2 linked regions of the Puniceibacterium sp. IMCC21224 genome follow. The main gene of each other region encodes a partner of the protein of the gene in region 2 in a complex. Links are inferred from orthologs where the notes say so. Each region holds a gene or a part of one and is shown on either strand. Other genes may lie near its edges.

Region 1 (11,061 bases), 2.9 Mb from region 2 along the record:
GGCCGGGTTCGCCTTGACCGCGTAATGGATCGAGGCGCGTCCCAGCCCCTGCGCGAGCGCGGCGTACTGGCGCGCCACAACTTGCGTGTCCACCACCAGCGTCGGGTGGTCGAAATGGGTATTGCGGATATACGTTTCCACGCGGGAAACAGGCGCAGATGCGCGGGCCGAAAACTCAGCTACGTATGCGTTCATGGTCATCTCCAATAGACCCGGCCATATATGACCGCTCACTTCCAAGGGAGACGTTACCGTCGCTACGTAACCATGGGGGTTGGGCCCTTGGGACAGAGGCGCGTGCGTTGGCGTCTTGAAACCGCATATCGGGCCAATTGCGATTCACATCAAGAGGGTTTTTCACCCGATCCCGAAAAAATTTAACGACCGGATTGAGTGTGGTTGTGCAGACACGCCAAGGGCGGGCGTCCAAGTCGCCCCCGGTCATTGTTCCCCAGCAGACCCAAGCGACATGTGGCATTCCTGCGACGGCGTTGACCCCCAGGAAATTAGCAGCCTCATGCGGCGCTCACCTAAGACGGTCCACCGAGCGCGAGATAGGGAAATCAGGTCAGACCTTTTGAGGTGCGCTGGCGCCATCGCCGGTTTATACCGTACCGTCAGCCTGCGCCCGACGCCCCCAAAGATCGTATTCTCCGGCCTCGTCCACCGTGACGCTGACGATATCGCCGGGCGTCAGATCCGAGAACCCCTCGTCGATAAAGAGGTTTCCATCAATTTCGGGTGCATCCGCCATTGTGCGACAGGTGGCGGCATCACCGTCGACATCGTCGACGATGACCTGAATCGTGCTGCCGACCTTGGCCTCCAGCCTGGCCTCGGAAATCGCCTGGGCCTTGGCCATAAACCGGTCCCAGCGATCCTGCTTGACCTCTTGCGGCACATGATCAGGCAGCGCGTTTGACCTTGCCCCCGCGACATTTTCATACTGAAAACAGCCCACCCGGTCGAGCAGCGCCTCGTCCATCCAATCCAGAAGCGTCTGGAATTCGGCTTCGGTTTCGCCGGGATAGCCAACTATAAAGGTCGAGCGCAGGGTGATGTCCGGGCAGACATTGCGCCAAGCGGCAATCTCATCCAGCGTCCTGGCGGCGGCTGCGGGCCGTGCCATACGTTTCAGCGTGTCCGGATGAGCATGTTGAAACGGGATATCCAGATAGGGCAACACACCGTTGGCCGGATCTGCCATCAGCGGGATCAGGTCGCGCACATGCGGATAGGGATAGACGTAGTGCATCCGTACCCACGCGCCAAGGCTGCCAAGATCACGGGCAAGATTCAGGATCGGCGCCTTGCTGTCGCGGTCTTTCCAGTCGGTGCCATAGGCAGAGGTATCCTGCGAAATCACCAGCAGTTCGCGCACGCCGCTTTCGACCAGCTTTTCCGCCTCACGCAGCACAGCACGATGCGGGCGCGATTGCAGGCGCCCGCGCATGTCGGGGATGATGCAGAACTTGCACTTGTGGTTACAGCCCTCGGAAATTTTGAGATAGCTGTAGTGGCGCGGCGTCAGCTTTACACCCGCAGCCGGCATCAGGTCGATGAATGGATCAGGATCGGGCGGCACCGCCATGTGAACCGCATCCAGCACTTGTTCGTATTGGTGCGGGCCGGTCACGGCCAGAATCCGGGGGTGATGTTCGCGGATGTAATCCGGCTCGGCCCCCAGACAGCCGGTCACGATCACCCGTCCATTTTCAGCCAGCGCCTCACCGATGGCCTCAAGGCTCTCGGCTTTGGCGCTGTCAAGAAATCCGCAGGTGTTGACGATCACTGCATCTGCCCCGGTGTAATCAGGCGAAATGCCATACCCCTCGGCGCGCAGACGGGTGAGGATGCGTTCGCTATCTACCAGCGCCTTTGGGCAACCAAGAGAGACCATGCCAATCGAGGGCTGACCCGCGCGGCGGGTGGCTTCGATGCGGGCGGCGGGCGCGAGGTCAGGGCGCAGATTCGGGGGGTTCTGTGTCATGGCCCCTCTTATCCCCACACCGCGACCGCGAAAAGGGTTTGTTGCACGGGACGTCGGGGCGCAACGCCAACACCGAAAGGTGCGCAACACCTGCGCACCCCACGAGGCGGTCGGTCAGCGGCGGCGGTCGCGGCGGGCCGACATCGGCTGGAACGCGACGCCGACATGCGCCTCGCAATAGGGTTTGCCCTGCTGGACCGGCAGGCCACAGAACCAAAAATCCGGTGTTGCGGGATCACCCACCGGCCATTTGCAGGTCCGTTCGGTCAGCTCCATCAGGGTGATCTTTTTCGCCTTCTTCTCGATCTCGTTGACCTTGGCAAGCGCCTCGGGGCTGATCTCGTTTGCGGACGGCTGCGGCGGCAGCGGCTGGCCTGCAGGAATAATCGCGCGACGGGCGGGCGGCTGCGCGGATTTGGTTTCCAGCACGACCGGCTCTGGGTTGGGATCGCGTGCGGGTTCAGTCCGCGGCTGCGGCTTGGCCTTGACCTCGGGCGTGGCTGGTTTGACCTCGGGTGCGGCTGCCGCGGGTTCAGGTGCCGACGACGCGGGTGCAGGACCCGAGCCTGCGCGGTTCGACAGGCCGAGGCGATGCACCTTTCCGATGACGGCATTTCGGGTGACGCCGCCCAGCTCTTTGGCGATCTGGCTGGCGGACTGGCCTTCGCCCCACATCTTTTTGAGCTGCTCTACGCGTTCATCGGTCCAGGACATGGGCGTTCCTTATGGAAAAAAGCGGCCCCGGCTGAGGGCCGCCTGAAAATTCGGTGTCAGCCCCCTATTCTAATCACTCCACCCCGAGTTACAAGCGGCGCAACAGACAGGAGCGTCGAGTAATGCAGGAATACACCCCTATCCCCCACGGGACGCGCCGGTTTGGCCGGGTCAACTGGCTGGGGCTCTATACCCTTGCGACCCGCGAGATGATGCGGTTCACCAGCGTCTGGACCCAAACCCTGCTGGCACCTCTTGTGACAGCCGGGTTGTTCCTGCTGATATTTTCGTTGGCCATCGGCCCCCAGCGGGGCGACGTGATGGGTGTGCCTTTTACCACATTCATCGCGCCGGGGATCCTGATGATGACGGTGATTCAGAACGCCTTTGCCAATACTTCGTCTTCAATCGTGATCTCGAAAGTGCAGGGCAATATCGTTGACACGCTGATGCCGCCGCTTTCGGTGCTCGAGCTGGTATTGGGCTATTTGGTCGGCGGCGTGATGCGCGGGCTGTTCGTGGCCGTGGCGATCGTGGTGGCGCTGATGCTGTTTCTGGGAATCGTTCCCGCACATCCGCTGGTGGCACTGGGGTTCATCGTGCTGGGGGCGGCGTTCATGTCGGCGTTGGGGATGCTGGCAGGGATCTATGCCAACAAGTTCGACCAGATGGCGGCGATCACCAACTTTCTGGTGACGCCGCTGGCGTTTCTGTCTGGCACGTTTTATTCGGTCGAAGCCCTGCCGCCGGTGCTGCGCGAGATTACCCACCTCAATCCGATCTTCTATCTGATTGACGGCGCCCGATACGGCGTGATTGGCGTGTCTGACACCTCGCCATGGCTGGGGGGATGCGTGGCACTGGTGGCCACGTTCGCGATACTGGTGCTGGCCTGGGGAATGTTTCGAAGCGGATACCGGCTCAAGGCGTGAGGGCGCGCTGTCGGGGCTCGGCTGATCTGCGCCGCTAAAGAGCTGCCTGATCGCGCTCTGGCACGATCTGCTGCACGATTCCGACGGAAATCAGGTAGAGCGACGTCACCACCAGCCCCCAATGCGCCCAACTTTGCGGGTGAAAATCGACCCAGGCCGCCCATCCGGCAAAGACGGTCCAAGCGAGCGCAATTGGCAGCGACAGATTGCGCCAGCGCGTGGTGCGAACCGGATGGATAAATTTGAGCGGCAGGAACATTGCAACTGCGAGTACCGACACCAGCATCAGAATGATCCAGGGTTCGGGATCGAGCGCAAACATCACCAGAACGACCATGTTCCAACAGCCTGGAAAGCCCTGAAACGAATTGTCTGATGTCTTCATCCGGCTGTCACAGAAATACATCGCGCTGGCAAAGGTGATCAGGATGATCGCAGCCCAACCGGGCCAGCCTGGCAGAAGATCCGACTGAAACAGCGCGAACGCCGGGATGAACACGTAGGTCAGGTAATCTATGATCAAGTCCAGCAGCACGCCGTCAAAGCGCGGCGCCATGCCCTTGACGTCATATTTACGCGCCAGCGGGCCGTCGATACCATCCACGGCAAACGCCACCACAAGCCAGAGAAACATGACTGACCACCGCTCCTGAGCGGCGGCGAGTAAGGCAAGCATGGCAAAGACCGCGCCAGTGGCGGTCAGAAGATGGACAAAAAGCGCTTTGTTCTGTGGCGTCATAGGACCGTCATGGCCAATTTTTGCCCGCGTTGCAAACATGATCGAAGACGGTTTCCGGTGGATGCGTCTAGAAGTGCGTATTTTTCAAGAGAAGAAGTCGAGGATTGGAGAGTGGCCTCCTCGCCTTGGTATTCCACCATGGTCGCGAGATACGGTTTTTTCAGACTATCAGCGTGGTGCCGGTTTGGCCGGTGATCCGAGTGGTCACAATCGCGCCTTCGGTCTGGGGTGAGGCAAAGCGCACTTCGGTGAATTGTTCGGTTCGGCCCATATCAGGCGATTCCATCAAGATGGAATGCGTTCTGCCAACCTGCCCCGCGAGGTGCTTTTGGACTTGCGCCGCACCGGCCGCGCGCAGGCGGGCAGCGCGATCCCGGATTGCCGGACCTTTGACGGCGGGCATCCGGGCAGCTGGTGTGCCAGGGCGCGGGCTGTAGGGGAAGACATGCAGCCAGGTCAGGTTGCATTCGTCGACCAACTTCAGCGAGTTTTCGAAATGCGCTTCGGTTTCCGTTGGGAAACCAGCGATGATATCGGCGCCGAATGTCATCTCCGGGCGCAGTTTACGTGCCTCTTCGGCAAAGCGAATTGCATCGTCGCGCAGGTGACGACGTTTCATGCGCTTGAGGATCAGATCGTCGCCATGCTGCAACGACAGGTGCAGATGCGGCATCAGCCTCGCTTCGGTCGCGATGGCGGCCAGCAGATTGTCGTCCACTTCGATGCTATCGATGCTGCTAATCCGCAGGCGCGGCAAATCCGGCACGAGTTTAAGGATCCGCATTACCAGATCGCCCAGTTTGGGCTGTGCGGGCAGGTCCGCCCCCCAAGAGGTCAGGTCAACGCCGGTCAGGACAACTTCGTTGTAGCCCTTGTCCACCAGACGCTTGATCTGGTCGACGACGACGCCGACGGGAACCGAGCGGGAGTTGCCGCGTCCATAAGGAATAATACAAAAGGTGCAGCGATGATCGCAACCGTTCTGAACCTGGACATAGGCGCGACTGCGCGTGCCGAACCCGTCGATCAGGTGGCCCGCCGTTTCAGTCACCGACATGATGTCGTCGACCATAACGGCCTCGGTCTCACCGATGAAATCGGCGGCCAGGGTTTTCCAGGTCTGTGGTGTCATCTTTTCGGTATTGCCAATGACGGCGTCGACCTCGGGCATGGCTGAAAAGGTCTGCGGTTCGGTCTGTGCGGCGCATCCGGTCACGATCAGTCGCGCCTGCGGGTTTTCGCGCCGCAGACGACGGATTTCCTGACGGGCCTTGCGCACCGCCTCTGAGGTCACGGCACAAGTGTTGACAACCACGGCACCCGAAAGTCCGGCCTCATTGGCCAGCGCCTTCATCGCCTCGGTCTCATACGCGTTGAGACGGCAGCCAAGCGTTGTGAACAGTGGCGCGGTCATACCGACGCCAGCCATTGCGCGGTCAGAACACCCGAGGCCACGTGCATCGTCGCACCCGTCACCCAGACGCCGTCGTCACGCCAGTCCACGGTCAGGGTCCCGCCATCCAGGTCGATCCGCACCGTGCGCCCGGTCAACCCGCGCCGCGACGCCGCCACCGCCGTCGCACAGGAGGAAGATCCCGACGCCAGGGTGATACCGACACCACGTTCCCAAACCCGCATCCGCAGATGGTCAGGACCGACGACAGAGGCCACCTGCACATTGGTGCGTTGGGGAAAGAGCGGATGATGCTCGTAACGTGCGCCGAACTGGTCGAGAGGAACCGCAGTGGCATCCTGTACAAAGAAGGTGCAGTGCGGGTTACCCATGCCGGTTGCGGTCGGGCCACCCTCGATTGGCAATTCCAGTGTTTGCATCGCCTCAGCCAGCGGAATGTCCTGCCAGTCAACCTGCGGATGCCCCATGTTGACCGAAGTCAACCCCTGCCCAGCGTCCACAGCCTGCAATGCTCCGCGATCAGTTGTCAGCGTTAGCGCGGCTTGGCCAGTCTCATTCATGATGTGGCGCGCGATACAGCGCGTGGCATTACCGCAGGCGGCAGACGTTGATCCATCAGCGTTGTAAAAGGTAAGATGCGCATCCGCCCCCTGCCCCGCCGTGATCAGCGCCAACTGATCAAAGCCTATCCCGCGATGCCTGTCGGCCAATGCTATGGCAAGCGCCGGTGTCACTTCGAGTCTTTGCGCGCGCGCATCCAATACGACAAAGTCGTTGCCAAGCCCGTGCATTTTCATGAAGGGCAGCGAAGAGTCCAGTTTGCTGTACATCCGCGGGCATATACGCGTTGTCCGCGATGCTTTCCAGAGGCCCGTTGATGCTGACGCGCATGAGAGTTGCCTAGTTGACGTAAAAACCCGATTTTTGGGGGTTGACCCCGCACTGACCTCTTTCTAGACAGCGCACCAGTGGGCCTGTAGCTCAGTTGGTAGAGCAACTGACTTTTAATCAGTAGGTCTCGGGTTCGGATCCCGACGGGCTCACCAATTTTATCAATAGCTTACATAAAAAAACCATCGCCCTCGTTCGGAGCGGGTAAGCGCGGGGTAAGCTTTGCGGAGAATTTCTTTGCTTTTTTGTTTGGGCTGCTTCAGCCTGATGTAGGGGGACACTAGCTTTGGCCAAAAGACGAGGTTGAGGTAGTGAAGGGTTAAGGTATTGAGCAGACGTAGGAAAAGGCGTCTGGAACGGGTGCGGTGACCGATCTCACCATGGACGGTGTTGGCCGAAAGTGGCGGCGAAAACCAGCGTTCTGATGCAATAAAAGTGCATTGTGAACACGCTCTGGATGCAATGTGTTGCGTACCAGTGCACTCAGAAAAGGTTTTGAGACAAAGGACTTAGCTGACCTAGAAGGCTGGTAGTGCTTCCTGCAAGACGCTCGATGGAAGAGTGGCAAGGTGGGAACTGGAGTGCCCACCTTGAGTTGGCAGTTCCCACCTTGAAAATACACCTAGATATCAAATGTTTACGCCCGGTGGGGTTAAGCGATCCGTCTTGCCAAGGTGGGAACGTCAGAAAAGTCGGTTTTGGCGAGTTTCCTGACGGCCAAGAACCGAACCTCAGTCCGAGAAACCGAAATTGTTGACCAGAAGTTCCGCCCGATCGGAGCCGCGTGACGCGCGACCAACGGTATATGTGGTCAACAATTCTGCCATGGTGAATCCGGCGAAAGTCGTGCGGATCTCGGGCGTGTCGTTGATCGACAGGATGAACCGACCGTTGATCCCGGCGAGCTGGTCGGCCAGAGCGGCAAAGTCTGCACGGCTGAACATTTCCTTGCCGTAGTCCGTCTCCGATCCGAAGTAGGGCGGATCAAGATAGAACAGAGTGCCTGGCTTGTCATAGCGGGTGATGAAGGCCGCATAATCCAAGCACTCGATCACAACGCCGGATAGGCGGGAGTGCAAATCCTCAAGCATCGGCTCAAGAGTGGTTAGGTTGAAACGGCCCGGTCGATCCGCTGCAACGCCGAAGTTGCGGCCCGATACCCTGCCACCGAACGCGGTACGCTGGAGGTAAAGGAAGCGCGCTGCGCGTTCGAGGTCGGTCAGGGTGTCGGGCGGCGTGTCGACCAAGCGGTTGAACTCTGCCCTCACGGTCAGTTGAAACCGCAGCACATCGAGGAATTGCGGATAGTGCCGCTGCAGGATTCGAAAGAGGTTGGCAATGTCGCGCCCGAAGTCGTTGATCACTTCAGCTTTGGGTCGCATAGTGCGGCGCAGAAAGATCCCGCCCATGCCGACAAAAGGTTCAGCGTAGACGGTGTGCGGCGTGGTGTCGATCAGCGCGCAGATGCGTTTGGCGAGAACGCGCTTGCCGCCCAGCCAGGGGGCGACGGGGCGGATGGGCGAGACGGGTTCGAGCGTGCGGGTCACAGGCAGGTTCCTTGATGCTGAAGTCTGGAACATATCAGGAACACAAAGCGCCGTCTTGCCCGGATTTGGGCACGGAACGTGTTAGTCAGCAGCGATGATCTCGATCCCCATCTTCTGACATTCTCTAGATAGAATTGCATCAAAATCGGCGTTTTCAGACAATTGAGGAGCAATCAGATCGTTGTCCTCAGCGTCGTAAATCGCAATGAAAACCCTGAACCCAACCCATTCCCCAAAGTCGTTTTTACCATCCATCGTCCCACATATTGGCAACAAAGGCTCGCCCGCTTGAGGTGCAGCCAAAATCTGACCAAACCTGAACGTGTCAGGTGCTCCTATCCAACGGTCAAAGGCTGACGCAATTTCAGCAACTCTTTGAGGTGATAGTTGAGAAGTTCCGCCGTCTTTCGATTGGGCCTGCGCGTTGACCACCGGCGAGAAGCCCCACAAAATACCAAAGCATAGTAAAATCCGTTTCATTAAGGCTCCCTGCAAAGATAGACCACCCTGCCGATTACGCGGAGCTGCGCAACGCGGTCGGCGGCGACGGTTTCGATTGGGTATCGGTTGTTGTCAGAAACCAGCTCGATAGTGTCATCCAGGCGGCGCCGAACGCGCTTGACCAAAAGATCACCGCCAATGTTTAGCACATAGATGCAGCCGTTTTTTACGGCAGACTGACTGTGATCAACAATCACAAGACAGCCGTCTGGAATCGTCGGCTCCATACTGTCGCCCTTGGCCCAAATCGCTGAGCATTGGTCGGGCGTGGCGCCAAGGTTGCGCAAGAATGACGCCTCGAAAGAGACGACGCCCGCGACTTGTTCTGCATCAGGCAATGCGCCGGGACCTGCGGACGCTTCAATGTCGTACTGCGGGATGCGGATGAAATCATCGGTACGTCTTGCAACCTTTCGATTCATCGGAAGATCGGCCACCGGAATCCCTGTCGCTGCCGACAGTGCGAGATCCCGAGATGTCCTCTCACTTGGCGGCATCACCAGATCTTCAGGGATATATCCATTTCTGTCGTCGGCCATACCGGAAAGCAACCAAGATAGATTTGTACTGGTTACACGCGATATTTCGAGTAGCACCGAGGCGCGTGGCTCCGACTTTCCGCTGACATAATCTGAAAGCGTACGGCGTTTTGTGTCCGTTAGCAGGTCGGTGAGCTTGTCCAATCCTCCGACGCGCTCAGCGGCCTCTCTTATTCTATCACCAAGTCCACCCATGCTTATATCGCAGAAATCCGCCTTACAGCAGAATTCTGCTTGTAAGGAGGCAGAAATCTGCTATCCCTTATATACAGGCCAGAATAAGCGGCCTTGTTTCCGACTTCACATCTTAAAAGACGCCAGCGTTGCAGCGCTGGTGCCCCCTTGGAGAGTCCCATGGCTAAGCACGACCCGACCAGAGCCCCGAAAATGGACTGGGAGGCCATCAAGGCCCAAGTCCACCGCCAAGGCATGACCTTTACCGAGCTGTCCAAACGTGCTGGCGTTCACAAGGACGCCTGTGGACAACTCAAGACCCGCCCGAATTACGATGCCCAAACGGCCGTCGCTAAATTCATCGGCGAAAAGCCCGAAGATCTGTGGCCGAGTCGCTATCCGCAGAAGCGTCCCCGTATCCTCAATATCAACAAATACACGCCGGTGGACAGTCAAAAAGGCGTCCGGGCCGCTGACAGGATTGCGGCAGAATGAGCGTGCTGGTGTCAAAAACCCCGCAGGACATGGACAGCTCGTCCGGTCTGGCCGAAATGCCGATCCTGCCCGCCCCTGCCGCCTGCGCCGAGCTGCGCTATGCCCGTGGCATTCTGAAGGCGGCGTATTGTCACCCTGACGATCTGTTGCGCGCGGCAGCGGTCCATCTGCGGGATCACGGCGACTGGATGGACGTGCAGTCGGCCACGCAGATGCTGCGCCAACTGGAAGAGCGCGCGGCGGAGGCCAGGATCGAGGTTGCGCTCATTCATCCAGACACTGCCGAGTCCATTGCGGCAGATATCGACCGGGTCTCGCTCCCGCCGCTGTGGATGTGTCTGGCGTTCCTGATCTGGGCGGTGGGTTTCGCCTGGATGCTTGCGTTGTTGGTGCTGTGATGTCAGTTGCCAGAAATCTCACTGAGCTTGCGGTAATTATGCCCTTCGAAGGCATAGAACCCGCCGAAGCAGCGGTGCATGAACGGTATCTTCAGTCTTTCGCTGCTGTCGAAACTTCCGGTTGCGTCGAGGGCGTCATTGGCTGTCTTGGACTCAAACTGAAATCGGTTGAACCGGCACTGTCGGAAGAGGGTTTTTCAGTCATTCGAATCGTCTCCAATTGGTTGTTGCAGTTGGTGATGAAGGAGCCGGGAGGTGGTTCGAACACCTTCCGGTTCTGCTGGTGTAGCACAAAATCTGCCAAGTTTCCACTTTGGCATGCGCAGATGTTGCGGCCCTAAGCACGGCACTCGCTGCAGGCGATCAACGCTCATCGCCTGCGGATCCCCACGTTTGAAACAGGCATATCATGACAGAACAGATGCTCGATCTGGCTCTTGCCGAGATCGCAATCCCTGACACCCGCGCCCGCGCGCTTGACCCCATCTGGGCCGAAGGTCTTGCCCAGATCATCGCGGAACAGGGCCTGACCAACCCGATCACCGTTCGGCAGACCGAAGACGGGTTTCGCCTGGTCACGGGCCTTCACCGACTTCATGCGGTATTCCTGCTTGATTGGAGCCACATCCCCGCCCGCCTGTCCCAGGCCAGCAGCGACGATGAGGCGCGGCTGGAAGAGGTCATGGAAAACCTTGGTCGGCACGAGCTGACCGCGCTGGACCGCTGC
Region 2 (10,983 bases):
AAAACACGATCCCATACAGCGTGGCGAGATAGCGCAGACCAAAGATCTGCCCGACCAGTCCAGCCGTTAGCGGCACAGTGGCCAGCCAGAGCGCGCCCATCACGGTCGAAAACACGATCACTGAAGCCGGTGTGATCGGCAGCAGGATAAACAGCGCACCGGCAATCGTCCGCGCAGTATAAATACCGGCAAGCAGGTATTTCTTGGAATACCGCTGACCCAGCCAACCGGCCGTCAGCGTTCCGACGATATTTGACAACCCGATGAGCGAGATCGACACCGCGCCAAGCGCTGATGTGGTCGTGATGCCCAGCCCGTGCAGGATGCCGCCGGGCGCGATCGGGCCACACAGCTCGGTCACGAATGCCGGGAAATGCGCGGTGATAAAGCCCAGCTGGTAACCACAGCTGAAAAAGCCGATAAAGATCAACGCATAGCTTGGGCTTTTGGCGGCGCGGCCCAAGATTTGGGTCAGGGTCTCCTCAAGTTCGGCCCGGCTGGCTTGGGGCGCACGCATCATCGGCAACGCAGCCATGGCCAGCAGAATCGCCGCAGCAAAGACAATAAACACCGATTGCCAGGTCATGAAACCCAGCATCCATTCCGCCAGCGGCGCACCGAACACCTGCCCGCCACTGCCCGCAGCGGTCGCAATTGCCAGACTCATCGACCGGTTTTCATCTGAACTGGCGCGCCCCACGATGGCGAGGATGATACCAAAGCCCGTGCCAGCAATGCCGAACCCGACAAGGATCTCGTAGAATTGATGCCCTTCGGGGGTGACGGCGCTGGACGAAAGGACAAGGCCAGCGGCATAGAACAGCGCACCCAGAAAGATTGCCTTGCGATCACCGATCTTTTCCGCAATTGCACCGAAAATCGGTTGCCCCACCCCCCAGGCCAAATTCTGAATCGCGATGGCCAGGCTGAATTCAGTCCGCAACCAACCGAATTCTTCGGCAATCGGGATTTGAAACACCCCAAAGCTGGCGCGAATGGCAAAGGATACCAGGATGATCGCGCATCCCATGATCAGGACAGGCGTGAACAATGGCGTGCGGGTCTGCATCCGGGGGCTCCTTTTGTCAGGAGTAGGTTGTTTCGCAATCGCCATGTGGCGTCAATTCGGAATTGGTGGGGTATCACATCAGGGAAATTGATGAATAGCGCGCCGCGGCGCTACACAATGACGTGCGGGCGCGGTATCCCATGCGCATGAGCACTGTTCAGAAAGAATACGAGGCACGCGTCGCCAGCGGCGCGCTGGCGCGCGACCCCGCGCAAGAGGCCGCTTTGCCCGCGTTCGAGAGAATCCGCTCGGCGCTGGCCCAGCCGGTCAAAAAGGGGCTGTTTCGCAAGGCCCCGCCCCCCCCAAGGGGCTTTACCTTTGGGGGGGGGTCGGGCGCGGCAAGTCGATGCTGATGGATCTGTTCGTTGAAACCCTGAACGTGCCCGCCCGGCGGGTGCATTTCCACGCCTTTATGCAAGAGGTGCACGCCCAGATGCATCAGGAGCGCCAGAAAGGCACCGAGGATGTGATCAAACCGGTTGCCAAACGGGTGGCTGAATCTGTTCGACTGCTCGCCTTCGACGAGATGCAAATCACTGATATCACTGATGCAATGATCGTCGGACGCCTATTCGAGCAGCTGTTTTCGGTTGGCTGTGTTGTTGTCACAACCTCAAACAGGGTGCCGGACGAACTGTACAAGAACGGGTTGAACCGGCAGCTGTTCCTGCCATTCATCGAACTGGTCAAAGAGCGGCTGGAGGTACGCGAACTGGCCTCGCCCAAGGATCACCGGCAGGACAGACTTGCCGGTGCGCAGGTCTATTTCACCCCCGCCAATGCCGAGGCGCGGGCCGAAATCGGGCGCGTCTGGCAGGCGCTGTCAGACGGGCACGCGGAACCGTTGGTGTTGCATGTACAGGGTCGCGAAGTGGAGCTGCCGCAATTTTCCAACGGCGTGGCACGGGCGCAGTTCTTTGACCTTTGCGGTCGGGCGCTGGGTCCGGCGGATTATCTCAAGCTGGCGGAAACCGTGCGGGTGCTGATCATCGAGAATGTCCCCCAACTTGGGCGACAGAATTTCAACGAAGCCAAACGGTTCGTGACACTGATCGACGCGCTGTACGAGGCGCGCGTTCGACTGATCGTAAGCGCGGCGGCAGATCCGGAAATGCTGTATGTCGAAGGGGTGGGCGCGTTTGAGTTCGACCGTACCGCCAGCCGATTGCGCGAAATGCAAAGTGACGGCTGGGGGCGCTGATCGCCCAGAGCATAACCGCCGCAAAAAGAGGGGTCCCGAAGGACCCCAGATGGCTGCTCGTTTTTGTGGCGTTCTGCCTGTTTACCGTATCGGCCGGTGCTTGGCACCGGGGTGCCAGTGGGGTTTCATCTGTGCCGATAACGGCTGAGATGACCGGAATAGGTGCGTCGAAAAAAGCTTGATATGCGGACTTCCACTTTTATAGACAGCACAAGCACGCTGCGTCAACATATAGTGATGCCCCCAACCTGTAGGAATGCAAATAGACATCCGCAGTAGAACTTGCGGTCGGATTTTCTAAGTCTGACAGCGACAATCGCAGCAGACATGGCGACGCCGACACGTGCTATCTTCATAAAGATCGGCAAGCGCATCATCGACCACCTGCCGGATCTTGCGCAGCGAATGGGGCCGGAATGCAATCCTCAGGATCAAGCTCGCTGAACCGGGACCCTCTGGTTTCATCTGCTTCACGCATCTTCCCCCTCCGGACTCCTGCCGAGGAGGAACCAGGTTGTCAAATCGTTGCCCAGATCGAACAATCCAGCACCCTGCTTTGAGGTGGAACTGGCTAATTGAGGGTTCATCCCGTCCCGGACCAACTGTGTGCAGCGTCATCATCGGTGCCACTCCTTTCGAAATCTGACGCTGAGGATACGCTCGTACTGTCAGAAACCGTCAGGATGAGGCATCATAGTCCAACCATGGCCCGTACCGAACGACTCTTTCAACTGATGCAGGCGCTGCGGCGTTTACCTGCCCCGGCCACGGCTTTGGCTCTGGCGATGGAAACCGGGGTGTCCGAACGGACGCTCTATCGGGATATCGACACTTTGCGCGCGCTGGGGGCGGTGATCGACGGCGCGGCGGGGTTTGGCTACACGCTGATCGAGGACGCGCACCTGCCGCCGCTCGGCTTTGACGACGAAGAAATCGAGGCCCTGGTGCTGGGCCTGCGCGAGGTTCAGGCCGTTGGTGACGCTGCGCTGACCGAAGCCGCCACGAGCGCCATGTCAAAACTGCGCGCGCGCCTTCCTGCGCGGCAGGCCCATCGGCTGCGCCACGCCGTGCTGCACGCTCACCGCTTTGTCCCACCCGCCGCGCCGAATATTGACGTGCGCACCCTGCGGCGCGCCGCCTGGGACGAAGAACAAGTGGCCTTTGGCTACAGTGATGCCGCAGCCAGCAAGACCCAGCGCGAGGTGCAGCCGCTTTCGATCACCCTGTTCGAGGCCAGTCATTGCCTGATGGCATTTTGTCTCTTGCGTCAGGATTTCCGCGCCTTTCGGCTAGACCGGATGTCCGATCTGAAGCTGACGGGGCGCAGTTTTCGACCCCAGCGGATTCCGCTGCTTCGCACCTATATGGACAGTATTTCAGCGATGGCGGGTTCTTGCGACCCACCTGGTTGAGAGCTTTCGACACAGGCGGAATCGGGGTAAGCTGCGGAAAACAGGTAAAGCAGCAGGTCACTGATATGGTATTTCGCTTTGTCGCCGCGGCTGTGGCCGCGTCCCTGATGTATTCCGGCACCAGTGGCGCCGACACGGTCGAGACCTCAACCCGGCCACTGCCCCGGCCCAGCGCGGAAACCACCACACCCGTTGTCCCGGTGGCCGTTCCGAACCCCGGTTTTGACGCCTGGGTGCGTGGTTTCCGGGGTCGCGCGCTGGACGCTGGCGTCAGTGCCACGGTCTTTGATCGCGCCTTCCGAACCGCCAGATACAACCCCGAGGTGGTCGAACGTGATCGCAACCAATCGGAATTTACCCGGTCGATCTGGGACTATCTTGACCGCGCCGCATCCGAATCCCGTGTCACCGGTGGCAAGGATGCGCTGCGTCTGTACCGCGCCGTTCTCGATCGCATCGAAGCAAAATATGGCGTCGAAAAAGAGGTCGTCGTCGCGATCTGGGGCATGGAATCGGCCTATGGATCATTCCGGGGTGACCTGCCGATCATCGGCTCTCTCGCGACGCTGGCCTATGACGGACGGCGCGGCACATTCTTTGAACAGCAGTTGGTTGCTGCGCTCAAGATTCTGCAAAACGGCGATACCACGCCGGAAAACATGACCGGCAGTTGGGCCGGTGCCATGGGGCACACCCAGTTCATCCCCACCTCGTTCGAGGCGCTGGCGGTGGATTTCACCGGCGACGGACGACGCGATATCTGGTCGGATGATCCTACCGATGCGCTTGCCTCGACTGCCGCGTATCTGGCGCGGTACAAATGGCAACAGGGGCAGCCCTGGGGCGTCGAGGTGAAGTTGCCGGACGGGTTTGACTATGCCCAGGCCCGACGCGACAACGTCAGGCTTCCCAGTGAATGGGCGAAAGACGGGATTGTCGACATGGACGGCAAGCCGGTGGCCGATCACGGCGCCGCGTCGGTCCTTTTGCCCGCCGGGGCGCGGGGGGCGGCGTTTCTGATCTTTTCCAACTTTTCGGTGATTGCGCGATACAACGCGGCTGATGCCTATGTCATCGGTGTCGGGCATTTGTCCGATCGTATTCGGGGCGGCGAAGCGATCCGTGCCGAGTGGCCGCGCGACGACCCCGCACTTAATTTTGATGACCGCCAAACATTGCAGAGTCTTCTGACCGCAAGAGGATTCGACACCAAGGGTGTGGATGGTCGGATCGGGCCTAACAGCATCGCAGCAGTGCGGGCGTTTCAGAAATCCGAAGGTGTCGCGCCCGACGGCTACGCATCGCAATCACTGCTGGCGCGGTTACGCTAGGTCGTAGCGCCGCTTTGCCAAAGCCTCAGAGATGTGGAGCAAAGCTGTCCAGAACGCGGGTGTAAACCTCGCGTTTGAAGGGCACGATATTGGCCACCAGATCGGTCGGTGGCAGCCAGCGCCATTCGGAAAATTCCGCGTGATCAGTGGCGATGTTGACCTGATTATCCTGACCCTGAAACCGCAGCAGGAACCATTTCTGTTCCTGCCCGCGATAGCGCCCCTTCCAGATTCGGGGCACAATATCATGTGGCAGATCGTAAGGAATCCAGTCTGAGGTCTCGGCCTCGACCGTGACAAGACCCGCGACTATGCCGGTTTCTTCCCACAGTTCGCGCAAGGCGGCATCGCGGGGCGCCTCGCCTTTTTCGACGCCACCCTGCGGCATTTGCCAGGCCGGGGTGTCGTTGTCGATCCGCTGACCGACAAACACATGTCCATCGGCATTCAGCAGCATCACACCGACGCATTTACGGTAGGGCAGTTTGGCGATTTCCTGGGGCGTCATCTGTCGCAGCCTTTTGGTGTCGTCGCGGCGTGAAAATGCGGTCGGGGCAGCAACATTTCTGCGGCCGCCCCGAAGTGCAGGTTTACTCTTTCGGACCCAGTGCCGACAGACCTTTGAGAATGTCGATGGCATAAGCCATCTGGTAATCCTCTTCGCGCAGGGCGGCGGCGGCTTCGACCTTGGCGCGATCTTCCTCGATCTGGCGGATCTCGTCGTCGGTCAGGCTGTCGTTGTTCAGGCTTCCGCGCAGATCGGCCTCGGACCGGGTGGCGGGGGTTGTGCCGGGCTCTTCCTCTTCCGAGGCGAGCTTGGCGCGCGGCTGCTGCACAACGATATCGGGCGACACGCCAAGGTTCTGGATCGACCGGCCAGACGGGGTGTAATACCGCGCCGTGGTCAGGCGCATAGCACCGTCACCGCGCAGTGGCATCACCGTCTGGACCGACCCTTTGCCGAAACTCTTGGTGCCGACAACGATCGCGCGGCGATGATCCTGCAACGCGCCTGCTACAATCTCGGATGCCGAGGCAGAGCCGCCGTTGATCAGCACCACAATCGGCTTGCCCATGGCAAGATCGCCGCTTGTGGCGTTGTAGCGGTCGCCATCAGCCGGGTTGCGGCCACGGGTCGAAACGATCTCGCCTTTTTCAAGGAAGGTATCCGAGACTTTGATCGCCTGCGTCAGCAGACCGCCGGGATTGTTGCGCAGATCCAGAACAAAGCCGTTGACGTTATCCATGCCGCCGGCGGCCTCGACTTGCTCCTCCAGCCCGGAAATCAGGTTCGGTGTGGTCTGATCGTTAAAGGTGGTGACGCGCAGAACCACCGTCTCGCCCTCAAGCCGGGTGCGCACTGCCGTCAGTTTGATAGTGTCACGGATGATCGACACGTCGAACGGTTCGGGCTGATCCTCACGGACCACGGTGATGATGATTTCGGACCCGACCGGGCCACGCATCAGATCCACGGCATCGTCCAGCGTCAGGCCCAGAACCGATTCTCCATCGACATGGGTGATGAAATCGCCCGCCTCGATCCCCGCCTCATCCGCCGGGGTGCCATCGATCGGCGAAACAACTTTGACAAAGCCCTCTTCCTGCGTGACTTCGATTCCCAGACCGCCGAACTCGCCACGGGTCTGCACCCGCATGTTGGTGGCATCGTCGGGCGACAGATAGCTGGAATGCGGATCAAGCGAGGTGAGCATACCATTGATCGCCGCCTCGATCAGTTCGCCTTCGTCCACCTCTTCGACATATTGGGCGCGAATCCGCTCAAAGATATCGCCGAACAGGTCGAGCTGTTCGTAAACACTGGTGGTGCGCGTGCTTTCCTGCGCCAGAAGTGGTCCCACAAGCTGGGTGGTCGCGAGAATCCCGGCCAGCGTGCCACCCACGGCGGCCATGACGAATTTCTTCATGCTAGTATTATCCCTTGTCGGTTGAGAACCACGTCAGCGGGTCCACGGACGTATCACCCTGTCTGACCTCTATATAGAGCGTTTCCGGTCGGACAGTTCCAGCCCTATCACGGACAGGTGACAGGATATCGCCGGTTTCCGCCTCGTCCCCCCCCATCAGTCCGACCGGCGACCCCGCCGGAAGCACCTCGCCGATCTCGCCAAAGGCGGTGTCCATGCCCGCCAGAACGAACAGCAAATCAGTCTGCGGTTCCAGAATTGTGACCAGACCATAGTCCAGCAACGGCCCGCGATACCGGATTGTCGCCGAAGTCGGCGTGGTCACCAACGCGCGGGGCCGGGTGGCAAGGACGATGCCCGGACGTTCCACACCGGCGGCATCCGCCTGCCCGGCGCGGCGCAGGATCTGGCCCGCGACCGGGAGCGCCAGCTGGCCCTTGCGCGAGTCTATAGAAGGGAGCGAGCCGTCGGCCTCATCAGTCGCCATCTGGCTCAGCCCGCTGGCAAACCCTTCGAGGGTTTCAGTCCCGGCAATCAGGATCGCGGTGCGCACCGGATCTTCGGTAAAACGGCGGGGCAGGTTGGTGCGGTCGGCCAGCGCCTGGCTAAGTTCGGTCCGCGCGTCCTGCACACCGCTCAGCCCCTCTTGCAGGGTACGCACCGCATCCTCCTGCAATTTTCGCAGGGTCGTGATTTCGTCCAGATCCGCGCGCAGATCGCTGGCCTGTTGCGCGAGGCCCGGCGTGACCGCCGCGACCAGCATACCGGCCCGCGCCGTACCCAGCGGACCCGAAGGATGCAACAGCGTTTCGGGCACCTGCGCCCGGCCAAGGCTTTGGAGCACACCCAAAAGCTGCGCCACCTCAGTCTCGCGGCTGCGCAGATCGCGGGTCAGTTCGGTTTCGCGGATCGCTACGTCGCGCAACCCGTCGCGCATCGCGCCCAACCCGCTTTCGTAGGCGCGCACCGTTTCGGTCAGCGCCCGAACCCGGTCGCGCGCCGAATCCGCCGCGTCCAGCCTGATTGAGGCTGCCTCAAGCTGATCGGCTGCCGCACGCGCGGCTTCGGCCGGGCTTTGCGCCAGCGTCGGACTGGCGAGCAGGGTCAACAGGGCGGCGACGCGTATCATGGTTTAAGCAGGCTAACTCCGGTCATTTCCGCGGGCAGTTCCAGCCCCATCAATGCCAGAAGCGTCGGCGCCAGATCCGCCAACCGCCCGTTGCGCAGCTTGGCCTTTTTCGGCCCGCCGAACAGCACCACGGGCACCGGGTTCAGCGTATGCGCTGTGTGCGGTCCGCCAGTTTCGGGATCCACCATGGTTTCGCAATTGCCGTGATCCGCTGTGACAATCATCGCGCCACCCGCAGCACGAACCGCCTCTAACACCCGGCCCAGCCCGGCATCGACGGTTTCGCAGGCCTTGATCGCGGCCTTGAGATCGCCGGTATGCCCAACCATGTCGGGGTTGGCATAGTTTGTCACGATCAGATCGTAGCCCTTTTCTACAGCCGCAACAAAGGCTTGCGTCACATCTTCGGCGGACATCTCGGGCTGCATGTCATAGGTCGCTACCTTTGGCGATTTCGGCATCAGCCGGTCCTCGTGCGGTTCTGGCGCTTCCTTACCGCCATTGAGGAAAAAGGTCACATGCGGATATTTTTCAGTTTCGGCCAGGCGGAATTGCGTCTTGCCTTGCTTTGCCACCCATTCGCCCAACGTGTTGTGCAGTTCCCGTTTTGGAAACACCGTGGCCATATAGCCCGCGTGGGCATCCGAATACGCCACCATCCCCAGAAGTGAGGCCAGCGGCGGTTTTGGCCCACGGTCGAAGCCGTCAAAGTCGGGCGCGCCGATGGCCGCCAGAATTTCGCGCGCACGATCCGCGCGAAAGTTGAGACAGAAAAGGCCGTCGCCCTCGCGGATACCATCATAGCCGTCGATCACTGTAGCCGGGATAAATTCATCCGTCTTGTCAGCGGCATACGACTGTTTTACCGCGTCTCGGGCAGTGTCGGCGTGATCACCCTTGCCGTTGACGATGGCATCATAGGCGGTCTGCACCCGTTCCCACCGGTTATCGCGGTCCAGCGCATAGTACCGCCCGATCACCGTCGCGATGCCGACATTCTGCGGTAGACGTTTTTGCAGCTTGGCAATAAAGCCGTCCGCCGATTTAGGGGCCACGTCGCGCCCATCAGTGATCGCATGGATCAGCACCGGCACGCCGGTCTGGCTAATCGCCTTGGCCGCCGCAAAGATGTGGTTCAGGTGTCCATGCACCCCGCCATCACTGACCACGCCCATCAGATGCGCGGTGCCGTTGCTGTCCTGCAGGGTCTGGATCATCTCAAGAATGGCCGGGTTCTTGAAAAACGACCCGTCTTCGATCGCCAGATCAATCTGCCCCAGATCCATCGCCACCACCCGGCCCGCGCCGATATTAGTGTGGCCAACTTCGGAATTGCCCATCTGCCCGGTCGGCAGACCGACATCCGGTCCATGGGTGATCAACTGCGCATGCGGGCAGTTGGCCATCAGCCAGTCCATCGTCGGTGTCCGCGCCAGCGCCGGTGCATTGGCGGTCGTGTCCTCGCGCAGCCCCCACCCATCAAGGATGGTGAGGACTACGGGTCTGGGGGTGGTCATGTGAAGCGCCCTTTGGGGTATGAGGGGTTTGGGCGCGGTCTAGCAGAGGTTACAGGAGATGTCTAAGAGGACATTCGCCCCCTTCGCCGTGATATCGTCAACGTCATCCCAACAGCCAGGCCGCCCTCAGACACGCTCCAGAGCCAGCGCGATCCCTTGTCCGACGCCGATGCACATCGTGGACAGCGACCGCGTGCCCCCGGTCAAAGACAGCTCCAGCGCAGCAGAGCCGGTGATACGCGCCCCCGACATCCCAAGCGGATGACCCAGCGCAATCGCACCACCGTTCGGATTGACCCGCGGATCATCATCGGCAATGCCCAAATCGCGCAAGGTGGCAAGGCCCTGACTCGCGAATGCTTCGTTCAGTTCGATCACATCAAAGTCCGCCTGAGTCAGCCCCAACCGCGCCATCAGCTTTTGCGACGCAGGTGCTGGGCCGAACCCCATGATGCGCGGCGCAACGCCGGCGGTCGCCCCGCCCAACACGCGGGCAATCGGCGTCAGCCCGTATTTTTTGGCAGCACTGGCTGATGCAATAATCAACGCGGCCGCCCCGTCGTTCACACCCGACGCATTGCCCGCCGTGACCGACCCGTCGGCGCGAAACGGCGTCGGCAGTTTAGCCAGCTTTTCCAACGTGGTCGCACGGGGGTGTTCATCGGCCTCAAACACCACCGCATCACCGCGTCGTTGTGGGATAGTGACCGGCGTGATTTCCCGTGCCAGCCGCCCGTTGGCCTGCGCCTGCGCCGCCTTGGTTTGGCTGTTCAAGGCAAAGACGTCCTGATCTGCGCGACTGATGTTGAAGTCTTCGGCGACATTTTCGCCGGTTTCAGGCATCGAATCGACGCCATATTGCGATTTCATCAGCGGATTCACAAACCGCCAGCCGATGGTTGTGTCGTAGATTTCGGCATTGCGGGAAAAGGCGCTTGTGGCCTTTGGCATCACAAATGGCGCGCGGCTCATGCTTTCGACCCCGCCTGCGATCATCAGCTCAGCCTCGCCTGCTTTGATCGACCGGGCCGCCATGATGACCGCATCCATCCCCGACCCACAAAGGCGGTTGATCGTCGTTCCCGTCACCGACACAGGCAATCCTGCCAGCAGGGCGGACATGCGCGCAACGTTGCGGTTGTCTTCGCCCGCCTGATTGGCGCAGCCATAGATCACGTCATCGACGGCATCCCAATCGACACCGGCGTTGCGCGCCATCAATGCCTTAAGGGGAACCGCGCCAAGATCGTCAGCGCGCACCGGCGCCAGAGTTCCGCCGAAACGGCCAATCGGGGTGCGGATGTAATCGCAAATATAGGCGTCTTGCATGGGAATTCCTTAGAGTTCGGGCGTAATGAGGTCGGTCACAGCATCGCTAACATGCAGCGTCGCGCCC

What was found.
Region 1: the proteins of IMCC21224_RS03160 (region 2) and dapF are in contact, whole or in part, in a solved structure (PDB 5YGU), measured with the Escherichia coli proteins. The link is inferred for Puniceibacterium sp. IMCC21224 from one-to-one orthologs.

What each region holds. Positions count from the first base shown.
Region 1 is NZ_LDPY01000001.1:3,585,571-3,596,631, forward strand. The notes cover bases 4,703-7,634. They hold dapF (diaminopimelate epimerase), read right to left. Parts: upstream 6,620-7,634; coding sequence 5,786-6,619; downstream 4,703-5,785. Other genes in these bases: mtaB (tRNA (N(6)-L-threonylcarbamoyladenosine(37)-C(2))-methylthiotransferase MtaB), read right to left, coding at 4,703-5,789; IMCC21224_RS16725 (DNA adenine methylase), read right to left, coding at 7,412-7,634. Outside these bases: IMCC21224_RS16685 (type III PLP-dependent enzyme), read right to left, coding at 1-195; 30S ribosomal protein S12 methylthiotransferase RimO, read right to left, coding at 605-1,990; IMCC21224_RS16695 (GcrA family cell cycle regulator), read right to left, coding at 2,105-2,704; IMCC21224_RS16700 (ABC transporter permease), read left to right, coding at 2,827-3,636; IMCC21224_RS16705 (phosphatidylcholine/phosphatidylserine synthase), read right to left, coding at 3,671-4,375; more of mtaB, read right to left, coding at 4,536-4,702; more of IMCC21224_RS16725, read right to left, coding at 7,635-8,260; IMCC21224_RS16730 (hypothetical protein), read right to left, coding at 8,309-8,707; IMCC21224_RS16735 (S24 family peptidase), read right to left, coding at 8,707-9,411; IMCC21224_RS16740 (helix-turn-helix domain-containing protein), read left to right, coding at 9,622-9,936; IMCC21224_RS16745 (hypothetical protein), read left to right, coding at 9,933-10,334; IMCC21224_RS16750 (hypothetical protein), read left to right, coding at 10,334-10,675; IMCC21224_RS16755 (ParB/RepB/Spo0J family partition protein), read left to right, coding at 10,744-11,061. UniProt on the Escherichia coli protein: Involved in the succinylase branch of the L-lysine biosynthesis and in the biosynthesis of the pentapeptide incorporated in the peptidoglycan moiety. Catalyzes the stereoinversion of LL-2,6-diaminopimelate (L,L-DAP) to meso-diaminopimelate (meso-DAP).
Region 2 is NZ_LDPY01000001.1:696,742-707,724, reverse strand. What follows is about bases 3,781-6,634. They hold IMCC21224_RS03160 (RNA pyrophosphohydrolase), read right to left. Parts: upstream 5,522-6,634; coding sequence 5,039-5,521; downstream 3,781-5,038. Other genes in these bases: IMCC21224_RS03155 (S41 family peptidase), read right to left, coding at 5,604-6,634; IMCC21224_RS03165 (lytic murein transglycosylase), read left to right, coding at 3,781-5,013. Outside these bases: IMCC21224_RS03180 (MFS transporter), read right to left, coding at 1-1,069; IMCC21224_RS03170 (YafY family protein), read left to right, coding at 2,975-3,682; more of IMCC21224_RS03165, read left to right, coding at 3,748-3,780; more of IMCC21224_RS03155, read right to left, coding at 6,635-6,941; IMCC21224_RS03150 (murein hydrolase activator EnvC), read right to left, coding at 6,949-8,070; gpmI (2,3-bisphosphoglycerate-independent phosphoglycerate mutase), read right to left, coding at 8,067-9,587; pcaF (3-oxoadipyl-CoA thiolase), read right to left, coding at 9,714-10,916; IMCC21224_RS03135 (3-oxoacid CoA-transferase subunit B), read right to left, coding at 10,926-10,983. UniProt on the Escherichia coli protein: Master regulator of 5'-end-dependent mRNA decay.